2 regions of the Neobacillus sp. PS2-9 genome follow, and region 2 is predicted to be linked to the other one. Evidence: predicted binding sites of a transcription regulator. Region 2 holds the regulator's gene; the other holds the start of a gene.
The links. The regulator Rex, encoded in region 2, represses fermentation and respiration genes when NADH is low (regulators of the CRP and FNR family bind a similar motif). The targets are predictions, from matches to a motif close to TTGTGAAATATTTCACAA.
Positions count from the first base shown of each region.

Region 1: the regulator Rex is predicted to act here: its motif matches at 5,024-5,041, upstream of RCG25_RS00535 (TIGR04190 family B12-binding domain/radical SAM domain protein).

Region 1 is NZ_CP133269.1:108,332-119,646, forward strand. It holds gene RCG25_RS00515 (branched-chain amino acid ABC transporter permease) at 1-700, shown strand, start outside; gene RCG25_RS00520 (branched-chain amino acid ABC transporter permease) at 716-1,690, shown strand; gene RCG25_RS00525 (ABC transporter ATP-binding protein) at 1,665-2,444, shown strand; gene RCG25_RS00530 (ABC transporter ATP-binding protein) at 2,446-3,153, shown strand; gene RCG25_RS00535 (TIGR04190 family B12-binding domain/radical SAM domain protein) at 3,186-4,994, opposite strand; gene RCG25_RS00540 (GAF domain-containing sensor histidine kinase) at 5,620-7,485, shown strand; gene RCG25_RS00545 (response regulator) at 7,460-8,107, shown strand; gene RCG25_RS00550 (S8 family serine peptidase) at 8,342-10,807, shown strand; gene ybaK (Cys-tRNA(Pro) deacylase) at 10,898-11,315, shown strand, end outside.
Region 2 is NZ_CP133269.1:4,955,867-4,967,181, reverse strand. It holds gene RCG25_RS24750 (sugar phosphate isomerase/epimerase family protein) at 1-7, shown strand, start outside; gene RCG25_RS24745 (ABC-F family ATP-binding cassette domain-containing protein) at 514-2,433, opposite strand; gene moaC (cyclic pyranopterin monophosphate synthase MoaC) at 2,602-3,099, shown strand; gene RCG25_RS24735 (redox-sensing transcriptional repressor Rex) at 3,134-3,787, shown strand; gene RCG25_RS24730 (YhbD family protein) at 3,917-4,540, shown strand; gene RCG25_RS24725 (polymer-forming cytoskeletal protein) at 4,553-5,272, shown strand; gene RCG25_RS24720 (cytoplasmic protein) at 5,288-6,010, shown strand; gene RCG25_RS24715 (MDR family MFS transporter) at 6,024-7,538, shown strand; gene RCG25_RS24710 (YdiK family protein) at 7,778-7,978, opposite strand; gene RCG25_RS24705 (CPBP family intramembrane glutamic endopeptidase) at 7,975-8,697, opposite strand; gene groES (co-chaperone GroES) at 9,014-9,298, shown strand; gene groL (chaperonin GroEL) at 9,348-10,979, shown strand; gene RCG25_RS24690 (M24 family metallopeptidase) at 11,211-11,315, shown strand, end outside.

The DNA of each region.
Region 1 (11,315 bases), 340 kb from region 2:
TTTTCCTGCCTTAGTTATTTCCATGGTAGCATGTGCGATTTTTGGGGTGCTGATTGAACGGATTGCGTACAAACCTTTAAGAAACGCGACAAGGATTGCGGCCTTGATTACCGCCATTGGTGTGTCCTTGTTTATCGAATATGGAACGATTTATGCGCGTGGTGCACAGCCAGAAGCATATCCAAGTAATTTGGTTCCAATCAAGAGCTTAGATGTGTTTGGTGTAAAAATTAGTGGACAATCCATCCTTATTTTAGGAACATCCATAGTCTTAATGATTCTTCTGCAATTCATTGTTCATAAAACGAAAATTGGAAAAGCGATGCGTGCTGTTTCTCATGATATGGATGCAGCAAGATTGATGGGGATTAACGTCAATAACACGATTTCTGCTACCTTCGCTATCGGTTCTGCTCTAGCAGGTGCAGCTGGGGTTATTTTTGGAATGTACTATACAAAGATTGAACCACTGATGGGAATTATACCGGGACTGAAAGCCTTCGTTGCTGCTGTTTTAGGCGGAATCGGAATTATTCCTGGAGCGATGGCAGGCGGGTTAGTTTTAGGTACAATTGAAGCGTTTGTTAGTGCGGCAGGCTATTCTTTATGGCGTGATGGAGTTGCATTCATTGTTCTAATCTTAATTTTAATCTTCAAACCAGCAGGCTTATTTGGTAAAAATGTCAGGGAAAAGGTATAGGGGGAGGCTTCTACGATGACTATTTTTAAACAGGCAAAGTTTTTTTGGACTTCAATCGTTTTAGCCGTTGTTTTTGCAGTAGTGATGCAATTTTTAATTACAGGCGGAACACTCAATCAATTTTATGTAAATACACTGTTTTTTATGGGAATTAATATTATTTTAGCGGTAAGTCTTCACTTGATTATTGGGATTACTGGCCAGTTTTCCATTGGACATGCCGGGTTTCTTGCAGTGGGTGCCTATGCATCTGCGATTATGACGATGAAATTAAGTATGCCGTTTCCAGTAGCATTAGTAGTCGGTGGATTAGCAGCAGCAGTTGCAGGTCTAATCATTGGGATCCCTACCCTCCGTTTAAGAGGAGATTATTTAGCCATTGCTACTCTTGGTTTTGGTGAAATTGTTCGAATTGTCTTTTTGAACATTGATTATGTAGGCGGAGCCAGCGGGATGACTGTATCTCATTTGACCACATGGCCGTGGTTGATTGGCTGTGTCGTATTGACGATTATTGTCATTGCCAACTTCACCAACTCTACACACGGAAGAGCCTGTATCTCCATTAGAGAAAATGAAATTGCTGCCGATGCGATGGGGATTAATACTACTTATTATAAAGTAGCTGCTTTTGCGCTTGGGGCCTTTTTCGCGGGAATTGCTGGTGCTCTTTTTGCACATAACTTTTATATTATTCAACCAACCAACTTTGGATTCTTAAAGTCTTTTGATATTTTAATTTTCGTTGTACTTGGTGGTTTAGGCAGTATGTCTGGTGCTGTCATTGCTACCGTCCTGTTGACTATTATCTCTACCTATCTTCAAAACTATCCAGAGGTACGGATGGTCATCTATAGCTTAGTCTTAATCGTAATGATGCTTTATCGTCCACAAGGATTAATGGGCACAAAAGAGATTACTTCATTCTTTAAATCTAGTAAATCCGCTAAAGGAGGAGTACAGCATGGCAGCAAAAACACAGTTGCTTAAGGTTGAAAATGCAGGAATCCGATTTGGCGGGTTGAAGGCGGTGTCTGATGTAAACCTGGAATTAAAACAGGGTGAACTTGTCGGTTTAATAGGCCCAAACGGTGCCGGAAAAACAACCTTCTTTAACCTGCTAACAGGTGTGTATGTTCCGACTGAAGGGAGTATTTCATTAGAGGGAGAAAAATTGAACGGTCTAGCTCCTTATCGGATTACGAAAAAGGGAATCAGCCGTACCTTCCAGAATATCCGGTTGTTTAGTGAATTATCCGTACTTGATAATGTAAAGGTTGCTTATCATTCTCAGTCAAAGCATTCCATTTTCAGCTCCATTCTTCGCTTCCCTTCCCACTTTTCTGGCGAGAAGGAGATGGAAGAAAAGGCGATTGAATTTTTAAAAATCTTTAAGCTTGACGATGTATTACATGAGAAAGCAAAGAACTTACCATATGGACAGCAGCGCCGTCTGGAAATTGCTAGAGCACTGGCTGCGAATCCAAAGTTATTGCTCTTGGATGAACCGGCAGCTGGTATGAACCCGCAGGAAACCGAGGAATTGATGAATTTAATCGCCCTCATTCGCGAGAAATTTTCATTAACCATTCTATTAATTGAACATGACATGCTTCTAGTGATGGGAGTTTGTGAACGAATCTATGTCCTTGACCATGGTCAGTTGATTGCTAATGGTACCCCAGAAGAAATCAGAAATAATCCGAAAGTCATCGAAGCGTATCTTGGCGAGGAGGTCTCTTAATATGCTAAAAATAAAGGATATGAATGTCTATTATGGAAATATTCATGCATTGAAGGGGGTTTCCCTCGAGATCAATCAAGGAGAAATCGTCACACTGATTGGGGCAAATGGTGCGGGTAAAAGTACGCTTTTAAAAACGATTTCTGGTCTCCTGAAGCCTAAGAACGGAGAAATCGTGTTTGAAAATGAACACGTAGCTGGGAAGGTTGCCCAATCCATCGTTAAGAGAGGAATTTCTCAGGTTCCTGAAGGGCGTCGAGTATTTCAAAATATGTCCGTTGAGGAAAATTTAGAATTAGGTGCCTATTTACGAAAAGACAAGAAAGGCATTCGTGAGGATTTTGAAAAAGTCTATCAGCTTTTCCCACGATTGGAAGAGCGCCGTAAGCAGCAATCGGGTACACTTTCAGGTGGGGAGCAGCAAATGCTTGCGATGGGTCGTGCATTAATGGCAAGGCCGCGCCTTTTGCTATTAGATGAGCCATCCATGGGTCTTGCCCCATTGTTGGTAAAAACCATTTTTAAGATCATTGAGGAAATCAATCAGCAAGGAACGACTGTATTACTAGTTGAGCAAAATGCGAATATGGCATTATCCATTGCTGACCGTGCCTATGTCATCGAGACAGGAAAAATAGTGGCTGCAGGTACCGCTGAAGAGCTGAGCCAATCAGACCAAATAAGAGCTGCCTATTTAGGCGGGCATTAAAAAAAGGGGATTGAACCCCTTTTTTTCATTCTTTATACTTTTAATTTTTGACGCTCTGCATCAAGTGTGAATTGAAACCTTTGTTTTGGACTTAATTTCGCTCGAATGATGTTGGAGTAATCCTGATAAAGCTGCTCTAATCCCACTAAAGCGAGTGAAAAGAAATTGGCATAATTCTTTTGAACCTCCCACTTTAGCTCATTCTTTCCGCAAATACTGTATTTATTTAACTCTTCTATCTCCTTTTGAATTTTAACCAATTCCGCTGCCTGATCTCCCTTAGGGAGTGACAACACTTGGTCGATTTTTTCTATATAGGCCATTGATTTCTCAATCTTCCCATTGATTTCTTGATATCCCTCTTGATCAATTAGATGATATTGAAGCTTGAACTCGTTTAATTTATTAGCAGATTCATAGGTGGCATTCACGATATCATCCCTGGTCATATCTTTTGTTTCATAGCTAAGCATATGCTTCCAGGAAGGCTGAGTGATCGCTGTGCGGTGATCTTCAAGGGTGTGGCAGAATTTTTTATAGCCATGAAGCTCTGGATGTTCAAAAGCAGGGCTTGCAGGATCTAGGAATGGAGCAAGCGGTGCCACAAAGTAATAGACTCTTGGATCCTGATGGCAGGCCAGATGAATCGTTTCACAGAAATCGATGTTTTCGATGGCACTTTGGTACGTCTGTCCTGGGATCCCCACCATGAAGAACAAATCGATTTTTTTACAGCCATTCTTTAGAGCAAAGTTAAGGGTGTCTATGACCTTTTGATTGGTACAGCTGAACTTCCCATTGTAACGCCTAATTTTCTCATCATGTGTCTCAAGGGTGATTTCAATACTATATTTGGGCACACTTTCATTCATTTGCTTGAAAAATTCTTCGTCGGCATACTGGAACAGTTCAAAGACGATTTCATTTTTTAGGTTGATTTTTTTAAGGCGGCTAAAAAACTCATTTACATATTCACGACCACCCTGCCGAAGATCGTGAAGAATGAAAATGGGTGCGCGGCTAAACCGTGAAATAAATTGAATGTCCTCCACTAACTTTTTTGGTGATCGTAGGGCAAGTGAATTGCGGTTACAGTTTTGATCATAAGCTTCTCTTGATCCCCCGCAAATCAAACAGTTTTGTGTACATCCTCTCGCTGTTAACAGCGCTGTGTTAGGATATTGAAGCCATCCGTTATAAGGAAGGGGGTCAAGGAAATTTCGGTATTTGAAAACGGAGCGAATGGTGTAGCGATAGCCAGGAATGTCTATATCATCTAAATCCTTAGGTACATACGTAATTGGATTGTTGCCGTACTCACTGCCTTTTTTCCAAGTTAAATTGGGTATATCAGCATAGTGAGTGTTCCCTGCCTCAATTTTGTTCATCAGGAGAAGCATCAGCTTTTCGGTAGAGTCGCCACGCATAACAAAGTCGATAAATGGATAGTCAATTAACTCTTTATGATAATAGGTGGCTGATAACCCGCCAAAAATGATGGGTGTTTGCGGATGAAGGGTTTTTACTATTTTGGCAAGTTCAATGCTGCCATGTGCATGCGGGAGCCAATGAAGGTCTATTCCGAATGCTTTTGTTTGGATTTTGCTTAATTTTGCTTCGACATCAAATGATGAATTCATCAGCATCCGATTGGCAATATTGATGATCTTTACCCGCAGGCCATATCTTTCAAGGTAATCCGCAATACTTGTCAATCCAATGGGATACATTTCAAACACAGGTGATGACGGAACAACATCACTTATTGGGCCTGCAAGCAAAGCATTTTTCCTAAAGTCGTACACACTGGGTGCATGCAGGAGAACTAAATCATATTTCATAATTTCACCTCTTAAAATAGATGGTTGATTTGTGAAGATATTCACAATGGAGTATAAGGTAGGGTTTATAATTTTAGTTTACTATACTTATTGGTTGATAGAGTGACAAACGGGTGACAATATTTGGGTGATTTTGTGGATAAACCCAGTTGAATTTAGGACCCTAACCATAGACTTGTACTCATTAATACAAAGGTAGTAGAGAAGAATAATCCTTTTAGCAAATATAAAAAAAAGGGAAACTGTGCCATAATCATTTTACAAGCCGGAAACGGTTTGGCCCAGTATCGGTCAGTGTGTTTCATTGGACCGGTCTGGGTTTTTCTTTGTAATAAAAAAGTATAAAATTCGACTTCGAGAATTGTCCAGCTCTAGCGCCTAGCCCCTCGGGTCAAATAACCTTCTGCAATAAAAGTCAAAGAACGACTTTTCTTGCAGAAGAACATTTGCCTGTCGGGGCTGATCAAGGCGCTTCCGCTTTTCTTTGTCCTATTGGGAAATTTCAGCTTTATTTTTATTATCATGGCTCCTCTTTTATTGTGTTTATAGAATATTTCCATTAAACTAACAGTAATTAACAGAAAATTTAGATATCAAATCAAAAGCGGATGAAGGAGAGAAATGAATGAATAATTCGTCCAATTCGCAAAAAAAGGAACGGTTATCCAGGTACTTTTTACTGTGCGTCTCCCTTATTGGCATTTGGATCTTTATCCAATTTGGACTAGCAAAAATAACGGCACCTAATGAAACAATGATTCTTGCTTTATTAGTTGTTTTTCTACTGATTGTCGAGTTTTTTCCATTGCCAGTTTGGAAAGGCACCGTTACGATTTCCTTTCCACTCGTGTATGCCATTTATGTAATGGATGGCCTTTCATATACAGTTCTTTCCTATGGATGTATCGTGGCAATGATTAATCTATATAAAAGAAGGCCGCTCAGGATTGTGTTTTTTAATCCTGCCTTGCTACTTATCAGTTTTTATACTGCACACTTAATCAGTCAATGGTTTTTATCATTTTTAACAATTGAACTACAGTCAAGATTCCTGCAAGGAGTTCTTCACTTTAGCCTGCTTATCCTGCCTTTTTATCTTGTTAATAATTTAATTGTTGATGTATTGCTTACGATTAGACCTCAGCTCTATAACTTCCGTATATGGAAGCGGAAAACGCTGCAGGAATTGAATAGTTTCCTACTTTCATATGGATACCTAGTCCTTTTTTATTTTCTTGGAAATCAAAATAGAGGAGAAATTGATGTCTTTTCGTTCTTTTTCTTTTTTGCTCCATTAGTGTGCTTTGCACTATTAAGTTCCATTATTGCTAACTTAAAGAAGGAGAAATCAAAATTAAAGGCACTATTTAGTATCTCTTCTGAACTTAATAAAAAAATTGCAGCACCAGATTGGTTATCTTTTTTAGCCAATAATCTTCAGGAATTTATAGATGTGGATGCCTGGATTTTATGGAAAAGAGAAAAAAAGGGTTGGAATCTAAGGTTTGCCTCAGGATTAGTTATGGATGAAATCATTTTAACAGATGAAGCGGCTCTGGCGTTTGATAAAACTAGGCAGTTAACCGTTTACCATCATACGAAAAAGGACGCGGGGCCTGCGGGAAAAATATTTTCAGAAGAAGTGGGGTCGTTATTATATGCCCCATTAGTGCTTGAAAATGAGCTGGTTGGTATGTTTGTCTTTGGAAGAGTTCGGTCAAAAAGCTTTACGGAAGAAGATAGGCAGTCAGCGGCTACCCTTGCCAATCAGTTAGCCGTCTTAATTAAGACGAAATGGCTGTTTGCTGAACAGGAAAAAAGGCTGATTTTAGAAGAAAGAAATCGAATTGCGCGTGATATTCATGATGGGGTGGCTCAATCATTAGCAGGGGCCATCATGAATTTGGAGACAGCCACTCGGAAATTCACTAAAATGCCAGATGACTCGTTCCGACTAATGGTAGAAAGCACGGAAAAGCTGAGGAGAAGCTTAAAGGAAGTTAGGGAATCGATCTATGCTCTTCGCCCATATCCAACAGAACGCGTGGGGCTGCTGTCGGCAATTGCCTCAAAAATCAGCGCGATTCAACGAGATTCAAACATGGACATATCATTTGATACCCGCGGCCCTGAGTTTCAGCTCAGCCCTATGGTGGAAAAAATTATATTCGATATCTGCAAAGAGAGTATGCAGAATGCCCTTAAGCATGCAGAGGCAACGAAGATTGACATTTTATTAAGCTATCAAAAGGAGCATGTTCTATTAAAAATTAAGGATAATGGGAAGGGATTTTCATTATTCCAGGCGATGATTAAAGCAAGGCAGCACCCCCATTTTGGAATCCTGCATATGAATGAGGCGGCGGAGAAAATCCAAGCTTCGCTCCAAGTAGACAGTAAAGAAGGAGCGGGAACAGAGATTACGTTAACCGTACCAAGAATGGGAATTGAAGGGAGTGATTTACGTGATCAAGCTTATGCTAGTCGATGATCATGCGGTATTGCGTGATGGTCTTAAAAACATAGTAGGAATGGAAGCCGATATTGAAGTAGTGGCAGAGGCGGTAAATGGGAATGATGCGATTGCGAAGGTGGATGAGATTCTACCGGATGTCATTCTAATGGATATTAATATTCCTGAAAAAAATGGCATAGAAGCAACAAGTGTGATAAAAGAGCGTTATCCGGCTGTTAAAATTCTCATTTTGACTATGCATGATCATGATGAGTTCTTTATGTCAGCCATCCGCGAAGGGGCGGATGGATATCTTCTGAAGGATGCTCCTTCACAGCATGTCATTGATGCGATCCGTGCGGTTGCTAATGGTCAGTCGGTTATTCACCCTGCTATGACAAAGAAGTTCCTGGGTTTCCAACAACAGAAGGCAGAGCCTATCGAAGAAAAGACCGACTCCGTGCTGACCGGAAGGGAAAAAGAAGTGCTTTTGTGTCTGGTTAAAGGAATGAATAACAAAGAGATTGCGCAAAGTCTATATATCAGTGATAAAACCGTAAAAATCCATGTCAGCAACATCTTCAAAAAACTCGGCGTAAAAAGCCGTTCACAAGTCGTCATCTACGCCGTCCAAAACCAGCTCGTCCCATTAGCATAAAAGGAAACTGTAAAGGGGGTCAGACACCATGTGAATCCATCACATGATGCCTGACCCTTTTCTGCTTACTGGAGCGGAAGGCACGAAGACCAACAGGACTATGTCCTATAACTTAAGTACGAAAACAAATTAGTACTTATTCTTACGGTAATTACTCCCTTTGCTGAATAGTGTTATCGTCTCCTTTTTTAGACAATAGACCTAACAACTATTAGTAGAAAAGGGGAATGGATTGTGAAAAAGAAAAGGTGGTTATCAGTCTTTCTTACTCTCGTCATACTAGTATCACTTGTAATTCCTGGTCTATCAAAAGCGAACGCTGAAGGGACATCTGCTATCATCGATAGTAAATTGCTCAAAGCACTCGATACAGCCGTAGACCCATTACAGGTCATAGTGACCTTTGATGGAAAGGGCGCTCCAACAAAAGACCAACTTAATCTGTTAAACAGTCTAGGAATCTCCAAAGGACTTTCAATGAATGCTTTACCAATGGCGGGGATACTTGCAACGAAGGATCAAATCAATAAACTCGCTGCTTCTCCGGGAGTAAAGTCGATTTATTTAAATCGTAAGCTCACTTATTACAATGCAGATGCGACCAGTTTAACAGGGGTAGATAAAGTACGAACAGATACAGCGATGCAAAAGGCAAATGGAGGATTGCCGATAACGGGAAAAGGGATTGGTGTGGTAATCAACGACAGCGGTGTGGATGGAACGCATAAAGATCTGCAATTTGGCAGTCACCTAGTCCAAAACGTAATGGCAAGTACAAATTTAAACAGCTTGGAGCCTAGTTTACTGCCAATCACTTATGTAGAAAATGTGCCAAACACGGACTCTAATTCGGGACACGGTACGCATGTTGCCGGTATTGTTGGCGGGACAGGAGAAAGCTCAAAAGGGAAATATGAAGGGGTTGCTCCAGGTGCTAGTTTAATAGGTTACGGTTCAGGTGCAGCCCTCTTTGTTCTTGATGGCATTGGCGGTTTCGATTATGCTATCACCCATCAATCTGAATATAATATTCGAGTGATTACAAATTCCTGGGGTTCATCAGGCGACTTTGATCCTAATGATCCGATTAATATAGCCAGTAAGGCAGCCCACGACCGTGGCATTACCGTCTTATTCGCAGCAGGGAATGAAGGGCCGGGAGAAAACACCCATAACCCTTACGCAAAAGCTCCATGGGTCATTTCTGTGGCTGCCGGAGAAAAAGATGGATCACTGGCAGATTTTTCTTCAAGAGGGACAAAGGGAGTCGGTGGTACCTTTGAAATGGATGGTAAGACGTGGACATGGAAGGATGAACCGAGTGTGACCGCACCAGGAGTCGATATTATTTCAACTCGAGTTCTCGCCCCCGTCTCAACGTTAGGTGCAACAACAGATGCGGAGCTAATTGAACCAGCCTACCTGCCATATTATACAGCCATGAGTGGTACCTCTATGGCAACACCGCATGTGGCAGGGATTACTGCGCTCATGTTAGAGGTAAAGCCCACGTTGTCACCAGATGAAATCAAGAAAATTTTACAGGATACAGCTACAAATATGCCTGGCTATGAAACATGGGAAGTGGGCACCGGCTATGTGAATGCCTATGCCGCACTTGATGCTGTCCTGTTTGGAAACCAATATGGCACAACCGTAAACGCCTATCAAACATTCAATAGCAATGTTAAATCAACAGTCACGAGATCTCCTTTTGAGGTGGAGTATAATCCAATATTATTATCGTCAAACACCTACTCATTTTCAGTCGCAGAAGGAGTTTCCCAACTCTCTGCTCGAATGGATGCAACCGGATTGCTTGGGCAAACAGGAAACCCTGTGAATCTCATTTTAGTCGCTCCAGACGGGACAGAGTATAGCTCGGGAATCAGCTTATTGTTCGCCCTTTATCCTGATCGGACGGCTTCCGTCAATTCACCCATGGCTGGAGAGTGGAAGGTTAGAATTGACGGGCTGCATGGCGACGAATCTAACCCAGTTGGTGTTGGATTGCCCGAAACCATTCAAGGAACGGTTTCTATGGCGAAGGTGAGCGGCTACACCGGCCTGAAGGATATTTCTGGCGATCCTGCAGCTTCTGCCATCCAAATGGCTGTAAGTGAAAGACTGGTTGATGGATATGCGGATGGATCATACAAACCAAAGCAAAACCTTTTACGAAAGGAACTAGGACATTATTTAGTCATGGGGACTGGAGTGAGGCAAAGCCAGACTCCAGCTTTAAAGGATGTGTCAGCAGGTGATGGGCCATTTGCGAAAGCAGTTGTGGCAAAAGGAGCGGTCATTCGTGATGCGGTTCAAACACAGGGTGGCGTTATGCTTCTCGATACAAACGGCAATTTTAATCCAAACGGTGAGGTCAACCGCGCAGAACTGGCATACTCCCTTGTTCAAGCGCTTGGATTAGAAAAACAAGCCAAAGAAAAAACAGGAGATGTGACGGTACTTTACAAGGGTGAACGAGTTCCAATTAAGGATAGCTCCTCTATTCCCGTAGCGCTTAGAGGTTATGTTCAATTGGCACTTGACCTGAACATCCTTAATGCCATCTTCCAGGTGAAACAAGGAACATATGATTTAGTCCCAACCGTTGAAGCCAGCTTTGAGCCAAGCAAAAAGGTAACAAGAGGCGATTATGCGGTCGCCGTAACGCGTTACTATCAGGCCTGGTTTCAATAATAGGAAGGAGAGCTGTCACAAGCAGCTCTCCTTTTTAATGGAAGAAATTGATATACTATAATTAGTATAAATAGTTAGAGGATGATGATCATGGCACAAGCTAAAACCAATGCAATGCGCATACTGGATGCGAAGAAAATCAAGTATGACATGCTTACATACGATAATAAGGATGGAAAAATTGACGGGATTTCTGTAGCGGGAAAAATCGGTCGGGAGCCAAAGGAAGTCTATAAGACGCTCGTGGCACAAAGCCCAAGCAAACATATTTATGTGTTCGTCATTCCAGTTGCCGAGGAATTGGATTTGAAAAAGGCAGCAAGAGCAGCGGGTGAAAAAAGCATGGAGATGCTTCCTGTAAAGGATATTCAAAAGTGGACAGGCTATATCCGTGGTGGCTGCTCCCCTATCGGGATGAAAAAAGAATACAAGACCTTTTTGGACGAAAGCTGTAGCGAGTTGCCTGAGATGGTGGTCAGCGCAGGGAAGATTGGCGTTCAAATAGTAG
Region 2 (11,315 bases):
GGCATAAAACTTTTTAATGGGTTTATTGAAATAGAATGTAAACAAAAGAGCCAATTTGCAATTAGTTGTGGATAAAAAGACTTCCCAGATAAGAAATCTTTTTTTTGCAGTGTAATTACTTTGCATTTAAAAACGAGTGTTTTTGTGGATAATTATTTTCTAAAAAAGTCTCATCATGAAAAAATGTGGATAAGTGCATGTGATAATGTGGATAATGTGGATAAAAACAGTATTTACTGTGGATAATGTGGAAAAGTGTGTGGAGTAACTGAAATAGTAAGCTTTGAAATGTAGATAAGGCTGTGGAAAAAGGGCGGTTTTATTAAAATTTGTAGATAAATGATGAAAGTGTGTAGAAAAAATTGAAAAATGTGTAGAAATAATCGGAAAGTGTGTAGAAATATCGCTGATTTGTGTAGAAAAACAACAAAAGTGTGTAGAAAAAACTCCCCCAGTACATAGACAGACATAACTATAGCAAAAAAACCGGGCGCATCCGCCCGGTTTTTCCTATTAATCTGCCAGCTCAGCCCACTCTTCCATCAAGTGCTCAAGCTCTGCCTTCGCTTTTTCGCTTTTTATGTTAATTTCTAACACTTTTTCGTGATTTTGAAAAACCTCTGGGTTACATAACTGCTGTTCGCACTCCTGAATCTGTTCCTCAAGCTCTTCAATCCGTAACTCGATTTCTTCTAATTTCCTTTTGCGCTGGCGCTCCAGCTTTTTGCTTTCTTTATCCTGTTGATAAGAGTTCTTCTCGAAAGCTTCTTGCTGAGCAGCCTTTTTAGACGATTCAGCTAGTGCTAATGCAGCCAATTCTTCCTGCTCGAGCTTCTTTTCAAGATAATAATCATAATCCCCAAGGTACTCCATGCTGCCATGTCTGCTTAATTCCAATACCTTAGTGGCAATCCGGTTTATAAAATACCGGTCATGGGACACAAACAAAATGGTTCCGGGATAATCAATTAGTGCATTCTCAAGGACTTCCTTACTATCAAGGTCCAGGTGGTTCGTAGGCTCGTCAAGAATGAGAACATTGGCCTTTTCTAGCATCAGCTTCGCAAGTGCTAATCGAGCTTTCTCCCCGCCGCTAAGAGTGGAGACTATTTTTAACACATCATCACCAGAGAATAAGAAGTTTCCAAGAACGGTTCGGATTTCTTTTTCATTTTTCAGTGGATAATCATCCCAAAGCTCATTTAATACACGCTTATTAGAGGTTAATTCCGCCTGTTCCTGATCGTAATAGCCAATGGAAAGGTTTGTTCCATAATGGATAGTTCCGGCAAGGGCAGGGAGCTTCTTAATAATCGTTTTTAAAAGCGTAGACTTACCAATTCCATTTGGACCCACAAGAGCAATGCTTTCTCCCTTAAAGGCCCGGAACGAGATCGCCTCAGATACCTTCTCACCACTGTAGCCCACAGCAAGAGAATCGACAGTTAATACATCATTCCCGGTTTGTCTTTCAATTTCAAAAGCGAAAGTGGCAGACTTTTCATCACCAAGAGGTCGGTCCATTATGTCCATTTTCTCAAGCTTTTTCCGGCGGCTTTGCGCTTGTTTGGTGGTGGACGCTCTCGCTAGATTCCGTTGGATAAAATCCTGTAAATTAGCGACCTCTTGCTGTTGTTTTTCATAAACCTTCAAATTGCGCTCATAATTGGCCGCTTTTTGTTCAAGGTAAGAACTATAGTTACCCGGAAAACGTTGGATTTGCTTGCGGGATACTTCATAGACCTGATTCACGACTTTATCTAAGAAGTAGCGGTCATGAGAGACGATTAAGATCGCGCCATCATACCCCTGCAAATATTGCTCCAGCCATGAAAGGGTATCAATATCCAGATGGTTGGTAGGCTCGTCCAATATTAAAATATCAGGTTTTGTTAGCAGTAATTTCCCCAAAGCAAGGCGGGTTTTTTGACCACCGCTTAAACTAGCAATCATGAGAGAATGATCCTGGAAATTTAAACCGTGTAGAACCGAGCGAATGTCAGCTTCAAACTGGTATCCGCCCTGTTCCTTGAATTGTACCTGGAGGGTATCATATTCTTTCAGCACCCGTTCGTACTTGCTTGGGTCTTCAAACACAGAAGGCTCGGCCATTTGCTCTTCCAGTTTGCGGAGCGATTTTTCCATGATTTGAAGGGGTTCAAATACGGTTAACATTTCGTCCCAAATGGTCAATTTGGATTCTAATCCTGTGTTTTGAGCTAAGTACCCAATGGTTACTTCTTTTGGTTTGATGATTTCGCCGCCATCATGAGACAAATGTCCGGCAATAATCTTTAATAAGGTCGATTTTCCGGCACCATTACGGCCAACTAGGGCCACACGGTCTCTCGTTTGTAATTCTAGCTTTATATTCGATAAAATAAGGTCAGCACCATAATATTTTTGTAATTGATTTACTTGCAATAAAATCATTTTATTCACCTCTATTACTTAGGACTAGTGTACCGTATAAGCGGAATGACAGCAATAACTCGGACTCTTCTAGGTGCTGTTCTTTTAAAAAATCTAGTGATTCGTTCAAAGTTTCACACACATAAAAGGAAAAATAGTGTATTATTTTTTGGTAGGAGGATTTTTTATATGGCCGAATTTACGCATTTTAATGAAGAAGGCAGAGCAAAGATGGTAGATGTCAGCGATAAGCCTGAGACAGCACGTACTGCTCTTGCTCATTCTAGCATAACTGTAAGTAAAGAGATTTTTTACAAAATAACCCATCATGAGATGAAGAAGGGCGATGTACTAGCTGTTGCCCAAGTTGCAGCCGTGATGGCGGCAAAAAAAACATGGGATATTATTCCTATGTGTCATCCCATCCCACTGACAGGTGTGAATATTTCTTTTGCATGGGAAGAGGAGCAAACAGGGAACTTTCAATTACATATTGAGGCAGCGGTGAAAACAAAGGGGAATACAGGTGTGGAAATGGAAGCGCTCACAGCTGCATCTACTTGTGCTTTAACCGTTTATGATATGTGCAAGGCAGTCGATAAAGGGATGGTTATTGGGCCAACCTATTTAGTGGAAAAAACAGGCGGTAAAAACGGTGATTTTAGAAGAAATGAACAGGTTAAATAAGAGTTAAAAAACCATTCATGGGGTGTGGGAGAATATGAGTAACGAAACGATGAAAATACCACAGGCGACAGCGAAACGGCTGCCCCTCTATTATCGATTTTTAAAGAACCTGCATACTTCCGGCAAACAAAGAGTTTCATCTGCAGAGTTAAGTGAAGCGGTAAAGGTAGACTCGGCAACGATTCGCCGTGACTTTTCCTATTTTGGGGCATTAGGTAAGAAGGGGTATGGCTATAATGTTAATTATTTGTTAACCTTTTTCCGGAAAACGCTGGATCAGGATGAATTAACAAAGGTTGCGTTAATTGGGGTCGGTAATTTGGGGACTGCCTTTTTAAATTATAACTTTTTAAAAAATAACAACACGAAGATCGAGGTCGCGTTTGATGTCGATCCGGAAAAAATGGGTACAACGATTCGCGAAGTTCCAGTTCATCATATGGATGATTTGGAGAAGGTATTAGAAAATAGTGATATTCAGGTGGCTATTTTAACGGTGCCAGCTCCTGTTGCGCAAATGATAACGGACCGACTGGTAAAAGCGGAAGTTAAAGGGATTCTAAACTTTACGCCTGCTCGGTTAAATGTACCAGGGTCGATTCGGGTTCACCATATTGACCTGGCAGTGGAACTGCAATCATTGGTTTACTTTTTAAAGCACTATCCAACAGTGGATGTAGAGGAATAGAACATGATAATAAGGCCTCTTACGATGATTCAATCGTAGGAGGTGTTTTTATTGCAAAAATTTGTAAGTTATAACTTTACACGCGTAACAGTGTTATGTTACATTGATAAATAGAAAGGGGTTTTTATCATGAGTGAGGAGTTAATCTCAAAAAAAGACCTATTAGAATTTGCGAGAATTTCCTATGGACAGTTATATAGATGGAAGCGAAAGGACCTTATTCCAGAAGAATGGTTCATACGTAAATCAACCTTTACTGGGCAGGAGACCTTTTTTCCAAAAGAGAAGATCCTAGAAAGAATCAATAAAATCCAAACAATGAAAGAAAATTTATCACTAGATGAACTGGCAGACATGTTTTCACCAAATATTTCTGACTTGCAGCTAGGAAAAGACGAGCTAGTAAAACGTAACATTGTTTCATCTGCTGTTATGAATTTTTACCTTGAGAATGAAAAAGGAAGCCCTACGTTTACGATTACTAGGATGCTTGAAGTATATGTGCTTGAGAAGCTTCTGCAATCTGGTGAGATTAATCAAGATGAAGGAAAGATGCTGCTTCAGGTGTTAAAGGAGCATGCTGCTTTAATCAAACAAAAAAGCTGTGAATTAGTCATAACAAGGAAACTTGGGGTGTCATCGTGTCTCTTGCTCATTAACGCAGAAGCGATGCATATGGATTTGGGGACGAAAATGGTTGTGCAGCTCTCACTGATGTCGTGTATGGAAGAGATCAAAGCAAAATTATTATAAAGGAGAATATACATGGATATGAAGGAAAGAGGAGACTTAGTCATCAATGGTTTCGGTGCTTCAAATGGTGGGGCGTTCCGCCAGGTCATATTGAATGGATTCGGAACGGTTAACAGTGATGTTGATTGCGTGGAGTTTGAAAGTAATGGCTTCGGGACCGTGGATGGGAATGTGACAAGTGAACAGACGAAAATAAACGGTAAAGCAAAGGTCAAGGGAACGATTGAATCCCAGCAACTATCGATAGATGGAACGGCAAAGATTGGCGAAAATCTATATGTGAAAAAATTAAAGGTTTCCGGCAAGGCGTCTGTTGGTGGAAAAGTCAAAAGTGAGGAAATCAAAATTAATGGGGTGTTAAGGGTAGAAGGAGATTGTGAGGCAGAGATTTTTAAAGCAGATTCTCAATTTGCTATAGGCGGGTTATTAAATGCCGAACAAATTACGATTCAACTTCATGGCCCATGTAAGGCAAAAGAAATCGGCGGTGAAACCATTTTGGTGAAACATAGAGGTTCCTTTTTCGAAAGTCTCATTAAACCGTTGTTTTCCACTCAGCTCGAAGTGGAATTCATTGAAGGAGACAAAATTGAACTAGAGAATACCATTGCCAAGGTGGTACGGGGGAATCAGGTAAAGATTGGCCGGAATTGCCAAATTGGTGTCGTAGAGTACCGGGAAGATTTTTCACAACATAAAAATGCTGTCGTCAAAGAAAGTATCAAAGTGTAATAGGGGGGTAGGAAAATGGAGAAAACCAGTAACCTGATCATAAATGGTTCGGGGAGTTATCCTGGCGGCCAATATAGAAAAATCAGCATAAGAGGAGAAGGAACCATCGTCAATAACGTCGACTGCTCCAGCTTTCATGTATATGGAACAAGTGAGGCGTGCGAAAATGTGAAAACACGCTCTGCTAAAATCTTGGGTGAAGCAGAGGTCAAAGGATCGATGGAGGCAGAGGAAGCACTCGTTATGGGCACAATGACCGTGGGCGGGAAGGCACATTTGAAAAAAATGAAGATTTTTGGCTTGTTAGAGACGGATGACCGATTAATTGGCGAGTCAGCCGTTATTAAAGGAAGTATCTCTGTAAAAGGTGATGTCGCGTATGAGAAATTTGACTCGAGCGGCGGCTTTGAGATTAAGGGGTTGCTCTCTGCCGACACCGTTAAAATTCTACTGAGCTTTGGTGAGAGCACAGCGGAGGAAATTGGCGGCGGGAAGATTTCGGTAAAAAGAGGATCCTGGTTTATACCATTCACCAATATTCCACTCTCAAAGAGAGCGGGTTTTCTCGATGCAAAAGTCATCGAAGGCGATGAGGTGTACTTAGAAAACACAAAAGCAGCAATCGTTCGGGGAAATATTGTGAAAATCGGTCCTGGATGTGACATCGGTTTGGTGGAGTATAGAGACGATTTGGTACATGACCCTAGCGCCACTATAAAAACAAAAACGAAGGTTTAGAGGGGGATAGGGGATGACAGCAAAAGATAGTAAATTAGGTTTAGTAGTCGCAGGATTATTATTAGGTATTTTAATGGCGTCAATGGATAATACCATTGTTGTGACCGCGATGGGGACAATTGTTGGTGACCTCGGTGGACTGGAAAGCTTCGTTTGGGTTGTTTCTGCCTATATGGTAGCAGAGATGGCGGGGATGCCGATCTTCGGGAAATTGTCTGACATGTACGGACGGAAGCGGTTCTTTATTTTTGGGCTTATTTTGTTTATGGCAGGATCCGCTTTATGTGGTACAGCCGAAACGATTACACAATTAAGTATTTACCGGGCGATCCAAGGAATTGGCGGCGGCGCACTTGTGCCTATTGCCTTTACGATTATGTTTGATCTCTTTCCACCTGAAAAACGCGGGAAGATGGGCGGATTATTTGGAGCGGTCTTTGGTCTATCGAGCATTTTTGGACCGTTGCTAGGGGCGTATATTACGGATCATATCAGCTGGCATTGGATTTTCTATATTAACATGCCGCTTGGAATTTTATCCTTGATTTTTATCGTGATGGCTTACAAAGAGTCACCGATTCATCAAAAGCAAACGATTGACTGGTGGGGAGCGGTGACATTGGTCAGCGGAGTCGTCTGCTTAATGTTCGCTCTAGAGCTAGGTGGACAGAAATATGACTGGGATTCAGTGATTATTTTAAGCTTATTTGCAGGATTTGCAATTTTGTTTGTCGTCTTTTTATTTGCTGAGACAAAGGCAAAGGATCCAATCATTTCATTTTCGATGTTTAAAAACCGGTTGTTTGCTGGAAGTACGATTGTCGGTCTGTTTTATGGGGCAGCTTTTATGGCCGGAACGGTATACATACCGATTTTTGTCCAAGGAGTGTATGGAGGCAGTGCAACGAATTCGGGGTTGATTTTATTACCGATGATGCTTGGGTCGGTGGTGACCGCGCAAGTAGGAGGGTTTTTGACGACGAAAATGAGCTACCGAAATATCATGTTTTTGTCGGCGGCTATTCTGATAGGTGGATTTTTGCTGTTAAGTACGATTACTCCAGAAACCAGCCGGGCGATATTAACGGTGTACATGATTGTCATCGGACTGGGAGTGGGCTTCTCGTTTTCGGTGTTGAGTATGGCGGCGATTCATCCATTTGGCATGGAGCAAAGGGGCTCAGCGACTTCAACAAGTAACTTTATTCGTTCCCTAGGCATGACGATTGGGATTACCATTTTTGGCACGATTCAACGAAATGATTTTACAGACGCTCTCGAAAAAGCCTTTGCAGGGATGGGACCGATGCCGAAGGGTGGAGCGTTCGGGGATTCACGGGCGTTATTATCAGAAGAAGGGCGAAAGATGATCCCTCAACAGATTCTTGATAAAATTACAGATGCTCTTTCCAGCTCGATTGTCCATACCTTTACATGGGCATTGGTACCAGCAGGTCTGGCGTTCTTGTTTATCTTTATCTTAGGCAAAGAACGAATGGTCATTCACCGGGGAGAAGCTTCAAAATAAAAGGTGTCAGGCACCATTGTGAAAATTTTACATGGTGCCTGACACCCTTTTTTGTGATTCGCCGATAAATCGTATGAATTCGCTGATAAAATTCTAGATTCGCTGATAAAATGCGTAAATCCGCCGATAAAGGTTAAAAATTCGCTGATAAAATACAATTTCTTCAGATTGAATGTAATTTTACACAAAAAAAAAGAGCTTATAGTAGCTAAAAAGTTTAATTATAGCTACTATAAGCCTTATTTTTTCAGTTTATCTTTATATTTAAAATGAAAGGTGATCATTTTTAGGCCAGATCCGAAGTCGAAGGTGGCGAGAACGACTAATAAATAGCTAAAGAAGCCCCAGCTGTTTTTTTGAACATCGTCAATAGCGAAATAAGTAAACAACCCTCCAAGAAAGAAATAAATCAAACCGGATAACAAAGGTGAACGTCTCATAAGAATCCTCCGATAAAGTTTTGAACCGCCTCAGCCTCACGCTGCAGTCTTTCAATATCGTCTTTATAGACTGATTGGACTAAGACAACCATGGTATTCATGGTCACATGGGCAAAAATCGGCACCCAAATGCGCTTGGTCTTTACATATAAAAACGCAAATGTTAAGCCCATAGCCGAATAAAGCAAAATGTGAACAGGCTCCATATGTGCTAAAGCAAAAACCACCGAGCTAATCAAAGCCGAGATGAAGAAATTAAATCGCTTATAAAGAGCACCGAAAATAATTTTTCGAAACACGATTTCTTCTAAGATAGGACCGAAAATACTTGTCACAAGGATGGCGAGCGGTAACGTGTCGATGATGGTTAGTATATCCTTTGTGTTCTCCGAGCCCATTTTAATTCCTAAAAGACTTTCGATGATGGCCGCAACATATTGAGAAAATAACGCTAAAAAGACACCAAAGATCGCCCAGGCGATGGACGAGCCGAAAGAACTGTTTCTTTCCTCTAATCTTTTTGCGTTGAATTCTTTCCGTAAGAGGAAAAGAATGATGATGAGGGCTATTGAAAAGCTTGCAATCAGCCAAATAGGTACAGCGAGCCTTTGATTAATTCCTGCATATTTAAAACCGAATAGTAATAATGGCAGTCCAACTAGACTGGAAAGCTGCATAGCAATATATACAATGATGATCCACCAATATTCTTTTTTCAAATGCTAATCTCCTTTTCGCACATCTATATAAATTAATTAAACTGTATGCTTATCTTTATTACGCTATTTTCTATTTTACTCTTAAAATGAGCCTTGTTTCAATTTAGTTGAACTATTTTAATAAGTCAGGTATAGAATGTCCTCTTATTCGCATACTTTATAAGGTTGTAAAAAATGATTTTTTTACCAAAAATTTTTGTGCTTCATACTTGCAAAAGATTATCAGATTCATTATTATAATAATTGTGTTAGCACTCATTAATCGAGAGTGCTAATAATGGCAGAATTACATATATATTTGAGGAGGTTGTTTGATTTGTTAAGACCATTAGGTGATCGCATTATCATTGAGCTTGTTGAATCAGAAGAAAAAACTGCAAGCGGTATCGTATTACCAGATTCAGCGAAAGAAAAGCCTCAGGAAGGAAAAGTTGTTGCCGTTGGTACTGGCCGTGTACTTGAAAGCGGAGAGCGTGTAGCACTTGATGTTACTGAAGGCAATCGCATTATCTTCTCAAAATACGCTGGTACAGAAGTTAAATACCAGGGTGTTGAATACTTAATTTTACGTGAAAGCGATATCCTTGCTATTGTTGAGTAAGGTTTACAAAAATATAAAATTGAAAACTTATGAGGAGGTTTTTTGAAAAATGGCTAAAGAGATTATGTTTAGTGAAGAAGCACGCCGCGCAATGTTACGTGGTGTTGATGCCCTAGCAAACGCTGTTAAAGTTACTCTTGGACCTAAAGGACGCAACGTGGTTCTTGAGAAAAAATTCGGTTCACCACTTATCACAAATGATGGTGTAACGATTGCAAAAGAAATCGAATTAGAAGATGCATTCGAAAACATGGGTGCAAAGCTTGTTGCTGAAGTAGCTAGCAAAACTAACGATGTTGCTGGTGACGGTACAACAACTGCAACTGTTCTTGCACAAGCGATGATTCGCGAAGGCTTAAAGAACGTGACTGCAGGTGCAAACCCAATGGGTATCCGTAAAGGGATCGAAAAAGCGGTTGTAACTGCTGTAGAAGAATTAAAAGCGATTTCTAAACCAATCGAAAACAAAGCTTCTATCGCACAAGTTGCTGCAATTTCTGCTGCTGACGAAGAAGTAGGTCAATTGATTGCTGAAGCAATGGAGCGCGTTGGTAACGACGGCGTAATCACAATCGAAGAATCAAAAGGCTTCACAACTGAATTAGACGTTGTTGAAGGTATGCAATTTGACCGTGGATATGTATCAGCTTACATGGTAACAAACACGGACAAAATGGAAGCTGTTTTAGAAAATCCATATATCTTAATCACTGACAAGAAGATTTCTAGCATTCAAGAAATCCTTCCAGTACTAGAGCAAGTAGTACAACAAGGTAAGCCATTATTACTTGTTGCTGAAGATATCGAAGGTGAAGCATTATCTACATTAGTAGTGAATAAGCTTCGCGGAACGTTCAATGCAGTAGCTGTTAAAGCTCCTGGCTTCGGTGACCGTCGTAAAGCTATGCTTGAAGATATCGCTGCATTAACTGGCGGTGAAGTAATCACTGAAGAGCTTGGCCGTGACCTTAAATCTGCTACAATCGCATCTTTAGGACGCGCTTCTAAAGTGGTTGTAACAAAAGAAAATACTACAATCGTTGAAGGTGCTGGTGAAACAGCTTCAATCGAAGCTCGTGTAAACCAAATCCGTGTTCAATTAGAAGAAACAACTTCTGAATTTGATCGTGAAAAATTACAAGAGCGCTTAGCTAAGTTAGCTGGCGGTGTAGCAGTCATCAAAGTTGGTGCTGCAACTGAAACAGAATTAAAAGAGCGCAAGCTTCGTATCGAAGACGCTTTGAACTCAACTCGTGCTGCAGTTGAAGAAGGTATCGTATCCGGTGGTGGTGTAGCCCTTCTAAACGTATACAGCAAAGTAGCTGAAATTCAAGCTGAAGGCGACATTCAAACTGGTATCAACATCGTATTACGTGCGATGGAAGAGCCTGTACGCACAATCGCTCACAACGCTGGTCTTGAAGGATCTGTTATCGTTGACCGCTTAAAGCGCGAAGAAGTTGGCACTGGCTTCAACGCTGCTAATGGCGAATGGGTAAACATGATTCAAGCTGGTATCGTTGACCCAACTAAGGTAACACGTTCAGCTCTTCAAAACGCTGCATCTGTAGCAGCTATGTTCTTAACAACTGAAGCAGTTGTTGCTGACAAGCCAGAACCAGCTGGTCAAGGTGGAATGCCTGACATGAGCGGTATGGGTGGAATGGGCGGCATGATGTAATCTGCCCGTCAATCCCTTGAAATATAAGGGTTTTGAAGTAAGGTAAAGTGAAATGCAAACATATTTGCTAATATAGTGGATTATAATCGGGGCTTCTCATTAGTTGTGCAAACTTTTGGGAAGCTTCTTTTTTCATTTCATTTGTAACGTGGAGATAGATCTTCTTGGTGATTTGACCATCGGAGTGACCAAGTCTATCCATTTTTACATCGTACCGGGCATGGAGTCTGCTTGCGAAACCACGAAGGACCATATATTGCAGAAGGTAGCAACGAAATATTAAAGGAAAATATGGTGATTACGATTGAGCCAGGCAACCAACCTGATAATTTCTAC